One region of the Paenibacillus sp. 2TAB19 genome, then DNA from elsewhere that is predicted to be linked to it. Evidence: riboswitches for the same ligand, from Rfam matches in the RefSeq annotation. Region 1 holds a riboswitch; the other holds the start of a gene.
What was found. A riboswitch is a leader RNA that binds a small molecule or an ion and turns the genes downstream of it on or off. The one in region 1 is predicted to bind cyclic di-GMP.

Region 1 (3,614 bases):
GAGGAGACGTTGCGCAGCGAGTTCCGTTGTTCACCAATTCCTCGTAGTTAGAAGACTCGCCAGGACCCCACCATACGATTCTGATCGTGTTTTCTTTCGATTCGGTCGTTATCGTATTGGCCGTAATCGTAATCGTTTTTCCTGCAGGTACAGTCACCTCATTAGTAGACTCGTCATTGCCTTCGAGTACGTACCAAGTAATGGTGATATCTTCATTGCTCGAGTTGTGCACTCTCCATTTGCGAGTGGAGCTCGGATTAACGGTACATACATTCGTAATAGTAAGTTCCGGCTGTTCCGGCTCTACAGTAGGAGTCGGCTCCGGTGTTGGTGTAGGAGTCGGCTCCGGTGTTGGTGTAGGAGTCGGCTCTGGCGTAGGTGTAGGAGTCGGCTCCGGTGTTGGTGTAGGAGTCGGCTCCGGTGTTGGCGTAGGAGTCGGTTCCGGCGTAGGTGTAGGAGTCGGCTCCGGTGTTGGTGTAGGAGTCGGCTCCGGCGTAGGCGTAGGAGTCGGCTCCGGCGTTGGCGTAGGAGTCGGTTCCGGCGTTGGCGTAGGAGTCGGTTCCGGCGTTGGTGTAGGAGTCGGCTCCGGCGTTGGCGTAGGAGTCGGTGGTGTGCAGTCTTCGCCTGGATTTGGTGCAGTTAGTGATTTGCTGTAGTCGTCGCCCCATTTGATCGTGATCGATCCAGGAGCGCCCGAGACGTCGATTGGCGATGAGTCATTTCCATAAATGTATTCTTCATGCCATGAACCAGTAGTTTTCCATTTAAAATAAAACTTCACGTTACTTTCGTTCGTTACGATCCATTTGCGGGATTGGCCAGGATCGTCCGTACAAGCGGCAATGACGGATAGGATAGGGGTGTTGTATACCTTAACCTCTTTCGTCTTTCCCTTCTCGACTTTAACCGACTGGCCGCTGCTTGAGATCGAAGTTGTAAAGCCCGCCGGGACGACCTCGACTACCTTGTAGTCGCCCGGTTCCAGATCTTCGAATTCTACATAGCCAGAGTTATTGGTTGTGCCAGAGGTAATTACTGTGCCGCCTTTAAGTACTTGGAACGTTACGCCGCTTTGGGCTTTCGTGTCATCATCGTCATAGAAGTACTTTTTGTAGACTTTGATGTTGCCGCATTTGTCGCCCCAGTCGCCGCCATAGGTGCCTTGGATACCTTCTCCGGATATCCGCGGGCTGCCACCGCCGATGCAATTGCTGCCGCCACCGCCGCCGCTTTTTGTAAATAACAATTCCGTTAGGCTTTCAGGAGAAGGCAACTTCGTTGCGGGTACTTCGGAAGGCTCGTCAGAAGGTGGCGCACTTTCCTCATCCGGGAGGACAACTGTTTCCTCGGAAGGCGGCAAAGTCGATTCCACCGCAGACTCCTCGCCCGTGTTTTCCGTGCCCTGCGCCATGACGATCGAGCCAAGGAACATGGACAAGACGAGCATGATGGACAAGATGACCGCAAACTGTTTTTTGACCAACTTCATTGTTCACTCTCCTCTTAGATTTGGATAATCTAGTTCTAAGAGGGCCGGTTACACTACTAGCTCCGTATAATCCAAGTGTCCAAATGCAGATTATACATCATCGCTTCCCTAAAAAGCATGAATGATAAGAGGTGCTCTCCCCCCTTCCTCCACTCTATCTGCTTTCCTATACTACTTATGCTATGGTTTGCTCTAAAATGATAACATATATTGGTATTTCTGCAAGGGTGTTAAAATGTTGAAATATGTAGGAAAGAATATGCCCGTGTCGAAAGTCACGACGAACCACCTATTTTTCAACTTGTCCGCTTTTACCGGAACCTGTGGGCGCTATATCGCATATAGTGTCGCATAGAGGAGGTGACCGCCGTGTTGGAACTTCTGCTTCTTGTCATTGGATGTTATATAGCGGCTGCATTGTCGGTTCATCTGGCTTTTTGGATACGGCAAGGACGGAAGCGGGCGAGCAAGCATTATGTCCTTATAGCCGACCAGGATCAGCATAATATGGAATGGTATATGCGTTCTTTAATGACGTTCTCTCGCCAAACGGGCAATGAGGTGAAAGTCACGGTCGTTGATAATGGCGCAAGTGCAGAGACGCTTGCTATTGTTGATCGAATGGCTCGGAAAGGGAATAAGATTACCGTACACGAACTACCGGAAATATTGAAGCGAAGCCGCCATGACACCGGCCTGGAAACAGGTGTAACGATTGGAGAAAGCGATGCCAATCAGCTTATGTGGCAGCTGCAGGCTGAAGGCATATTGAAGGATGGTATCCAAGCCGTGCTGATCGATTTGCAAAATCCGGTTGATTTGTCCAAAATGCCGTTCTAGTATATACTACAATTAATATCGGTAAGGAAAGTGAAGCACACTTTGTAGCGCTTAATGCGCCTCGGGTGTGCTTTTTTTGCGTTCTTTGGTTTAGGGAAGACGGTAACGCACTAAGAAATACAATATGCGGGAGGCAAGGAAAAGATGCGGGCTTATGTGTATGTGATTTGCAAGATAGGTAAATGGAGCGCTTATACGACAATTGCACCGGCTATTGATCGGATGTATTGGCTTCACCATGCGATTGGTCAACGTATGGGGAGAGCGGGGGAAGCGGCGATGGAAGGTTGGCTTTGGCGGCAGCCGCTGCCGCTCGGAGATGCTTGCAGAGCGGCGGAGCTTTGGAATAGAGAGCAGGAGCGACGAGGAGGGAAGGGGAGTGAAGGCGAGGATGTGATTGGCGGGCTCGCCGCTTATGTGGCGCGAGCGTGTAGTGAGGGTGCCGGCGCGCGGCGGAGCATGCGCACCGGGAAGCGGCAGGGCGATAGCCTGCGCGGGGGCGCGGAGCGCTGGGAGCGAGCGGCGGTAGAGCGCGAGCTTTGGGGTGGCGCGGCAAGCGATAGCGGGGCTGCGCTGGAGGCGGTGGCCGCCGCCGCGAGGCAGGCTGCGGCGCTCTTGCAAGGGCGCGCGCTGCTGCGGGGCGAAGCGCAGGCGCTGCTTGAGGGCGCGGGCGTGCCCGGTGCGGACAGCGGCTGGAGCGATGTGCTCCAGCTGGCTGCTCTGCTCGGGCTCGTGCGCCTGCACGGTTCGGTTGCCGCAACTGCCGGCAACCGGACAAGCCTGCTGCGCCGGAGCCGGCGCGAACTTCGCTGCTTGCGCTGCGGCAGCGGAGAACCACAGATGCGCCGCACAACCTGCGCATCTTGCGGCAGAGCATGCGCTTATTGCTCAAGCTGCATCCAGATGGGTCGTAGCCGCGAATGCGAGCTGCTTATCCAAGGGCAACGAGGAAGGCAATTTCTCATTCCTGCAAGCAAGTTCTCGACTGTAGAGGAGAGGTTGTCCAAATGGGATCTAAGTCCTGCGCAAGCCGAGGCAACATCGAAGGCTCTTCGGTTTGCAGAGTCGCCCATGGAAGATAGGAAGTCGGCTCCATATGCAACGAGCATAATTAAGAGCTTTCTTCTATGGGCGGTTACAGGGGCCGGCAAGACGGAAATGATTTTCCCTCTAATCGAATCCATTTTGCTGCGCGGCGGCAAGGCGCTTATTGCAACACCTAGACGAGATGTCGTTATTGAACTGGATCCGCGTATTCGTAAGGCGTTTCCGACAGCGTCAGTTG
Region 2 (3,614 bases), on a different contig from region 1:
CGTTGTCTGTAACAGATGCTTCGTCTTCTTCTTTAACTGCATCCGTATCAGTGTCAACCGATCCTTGCGGTACCTCGTTGTCACCCTCTTCGACAACTTCCTCTTCACCTGCGTCTACCGATCCTTGAGGCGTATCGTCTTCGTCAACAACAACTTCTGTTTCCGGTGTTGCTGTTGGCTCAACTGTCGGAGTCGGTTCTACCGTTGGTTCCGGTGTCGATTCTGGCGTTTCTACCGGCGTAGGAGCTGGCCTTGGTGTTGTTGTTGGTTGTGTCGTTGGTTCCGTTGTCGGCTCTACCGTTGGTTCCGGTGTCGGAACTGGTGTCGGTTCTGGCTTTACTGTCGGCTCCGGTGTCGGTGCCGGCGTTGGTTCTGGCGTTGCTGTAGGCTCCGGTGTCGGAGTCGGCGTTGGTTCTGGCGTTGCTGTCGGCTCCGGTGTCGGAGTCGGCGTTGGTTCTGGCGTTGCTGTCGGCTCCGGTGTCGGAGTCGGCGTTGGTTCTGGTGTTGCTGTCGGCTCCGGTGTCGGAGTCGCTGTTGGTTCTGGTGTTGCTGCCGGCTCCGGTGTCGGGGTCGCTGTTGGTTCTGGTGTTGCTGTCGGCTCCGGTGTCGGAGTCGCTGTTGGTTCTGGTGTTGCTGTCGGCTCCGGTGTCGGGGTCGCTGTTGGTTCTGGTGTTGCTGTCGGCTCCGGCGTCGGAGTCGGTGTTGGTTCTGGTGTTGCTGTTGGTTCCGGTGTCGGTACAATTACAGTCTTCTTCACGAAAAACTCGATTTCACGGATTTTATCCGTCTGAGCTGTCGAGGAACCGGATTTGGTCCCGCTTGCTCCGTAGGATGTCGTCTCCGTTTTATATTTGTTGCCCGATTTCCAAGTAATCTTTACGCACACGACATCATGTTTCAATAAATCCGTGTCGTTGATTACGTTCCAATTAACAGTCTTCTTGTTGTTCTTTAATTCGCCGCTCACGACTTTTTTGCCGCTAGGTCCTACTTCAAAGCTATTAGAATTACCTACCGTATATTTATAGCTGGCATCGTAGCCTTCCGTGCAGCCTGGAGCCGGCAGTTCCTTGTAGTAAAATTTCACATAGGATATTGTTTGTTCTTTATAATAAGTTACCCATTTCCACTTACCGTTGACTTTTTCGTATTTCTCATAAGCATACTGAGGCGCCTGAAGGCCACTTCCGCTAATAGCACCGCCGTCATACTCATAGGTTTTAGTTGCACCATCCGATAACCCTTCAACTTTCACGCAAGTAATGGCATAACCATCTCCCGCATTCCAGTTCAAATTGGTTTTATCGTAGTCGCGGGAACCGCTAACGACTTGGTCCCCATCATCGGATAGGGAAAAATTATAGTTGTAAAAGAAGACCTCATCCACATAATCGCCGCTGCAATTGCTTGCCGCCCCACCGCCGCTTCCATGGGCAAAAACCGTACCAGCCGTACCGATCGTTAAGATGACGACCAACTTCAACAATAGGGCTGACTTCAACCACTTCTTCTTAATCATAAATACCCTCCCCCATAATATATGACGTCATGGCTTCCGCAAAATAAAAAAGACCGCCATGACAGTTCATGGCGGTCGGACGATCATAGCATCGATAGCTTAACGATGCCTTAGACTCCTGGCTTTGCGTCCCAACCTTTCGGATGGTTTGCGATTTACATGAGATATTGTTGTTTTGTTAGCTTTTTTGCATAAATATGTAACAATTGTGATTCGCAAGTCCTATTCTATTACTGTTACTATGAAGGTGTCAATACTAGATTAGCATTTTGAGAACATAAATTTCACGCCATTAAATGTATGCGTATTCATGCGTTTGTTCGACAAATTTCATCATGATAATTAGTAGAAGAAATAAGAAAAAGCGCGGCCGTCAGACGGTTATTCACCATCAACACGGCCACGCTTCTATAGTTATTTATATCTTGCTTCCATATAGCTCGTCTCTTACTCGCCAGAGCGATGATCTCTCATATGCGGGAACAACAGTACGTCCCGGATCGAAGGCGCATTCGTTAACAGCATAATGAGACGGTCGATGCCGATTCCCAAACCGCCAGTAGGCGGCATGCCGTATTCAAGGGCGCGGATGAAGTCATCATCCATCTCATGCGCTTCGTCGTTGCCGTGCTCTTTCTCTACGAGCTGTGCCTCGAACCGTTCGCGCTGGTCAATCGGATCGTTCAGCTCGGTAAAGGCGTTCGCGTGCTCGCGTGCTACGATGAATAGCTCGAAGCGGTCCGTGAAGCGCGGATCGGCTTCACTCTTCTTCGCCAGCGGCGAGATCGCAACCGGATGTCCGGTAACGAACGTAGGCTGGATGAGCGTATGCTCGCCAAATGTTTCGAAGAACGCGTTCAAGATATGACCAAACGTCATATGCGGCTCAACCGCAACTTTATGCTCTTTAGCAAGGCGATGTGCTTCCTCGTCGGTCATCTCCACGCTGAAGTCGACACCTGTAAGTTCCTTCACGAGATCTACCATCGAGACGCGGCGCCATTGCGGAGTCAAGTCGACTTCTTGGCCTTGGTACATAATCTTCGTTGTGCCAAGCACCTCTTGTGCGATATGCGCAATCAGATTCTCGGTCAGAGCCATAATATCTTTGTAGTCAGCGTAAGCCTCATACAGCTCGATCATTGTGAACTCAGGGTTGTGACGCGTCGAGATACCCTCGTTGCGGTATACGCGGCCGATCTCATATACCTTCTCCAAGCCGCCCACGATAAGACGTTTTAGATGAAGCTCGATCGCAATACGCATATAAAGCTGCATATCTAGCGCATTATGATGAGTGATGAAAGGACGAGCAGCAGCTCCGCCCGCTATCGAGTGCAACGTTGGTGTCTCTACTTCTAAGTAACCTCTCGAATCGAGATAACGGCGCATCGATTGAATGATTTTGGACCGGGTAATAAACGTTTGTTGAACGTCCGGATTCACAATCAGGTCGACATAACGTTGACGATAGCGCAGTTCGACGTCCTTCAGGCCATGGTACTTGTCAGGCAGCGGAAGCAACGACTTCGTCAATACGTCAACATCTTGCGCTTTGACGGAAACTTCGCCTGTATTCGTCTTGAACACGACGCCATGTACGCCGACAATATCACCAATATCAAGCAGATCGAAAGCAGCGAACTTATGCTCTTCGACCGTGTCCTTGCGGACGTAGATTTGAATCTTGCCGCTCAAGTCCTGGATATGCGCGAAGCCTGCCTTGCCCATGCCGCGCTTCTGCATAATACGGCCGGCGATGCTCACTTTAACCGCTTGGCCTTCCAGCTCTTCCTTCGTAGACGCTTCATAGGCTGTTAGTATATCTTTGGCATTATGAGTGCGCTCGAACTTCTTGCCGAATGGGTCAACGCCTAAAGCGCGAAGCTCGTCTAGTTTGTCTCTGCGGATCTGCAGAAGCTCACTAAGCTCCTGCTCCTGTCCCTGCTCGTTATTCTCATGTTCCACTTTCGTTCATCTCCCTGATACGTAAGGGTAACCGATAACGTTCAAAAAGCTTCCGGCAAGGAAGCTTTCTAAACCATTCATCGCAAACCTTATTTTTTGATATCGACAATTTTATATTGAATGATGC

Region 2: it holds a riboswitch for cyclic di-GMP, as region 1 does, so the genes downstream of both, AB4Z33_RS11160 (LPXTG cell wall anchor domain-containing protein) here and AB4Z33_RS08160 (SpaA isopeptide-forming pilin-related protein) in region 1, are expected to answer to the same signal.

Annotation. Positions count from the first base shown of each region.
Region 1 is NZ_JBFRGE010000013.1:21,146-24,759, reverse strand. Features, by position in the region: gene AB4Z33_RS08160 (SpaA isopeptide-forming pilin-related protein) at 1-1,489, opposite strand, end outside; cyclic di-GMP riboswitch class II at 1,523-1,604, opposite strand; gene AB4Z33_RS08155 (hypothetical protein) at 1,859-2,329, shown strand; gene AB4Z33_RS08150 (DEAD/DEAH box helicase) at 2,474-3,614, shown strand, end outside.
Region 2 is NZ_JBFRGE010000020.1:333-3,946, forward strand. Features, by position in the region: gene AB4Z33_RS11160 (LPXTG cell wall anchor domain-containing protein) at 1-1,519, opposite strand, end outside; cyclic di-GMP riboswitch class I at 1,587-1,682, opposite strand; gene lysS (lysine--tRNA ligase) at 1,967-3,487, opposite strand; gene greA (transcription elongation factor GreA) at 3,577-3,614, opposite strand, start outside.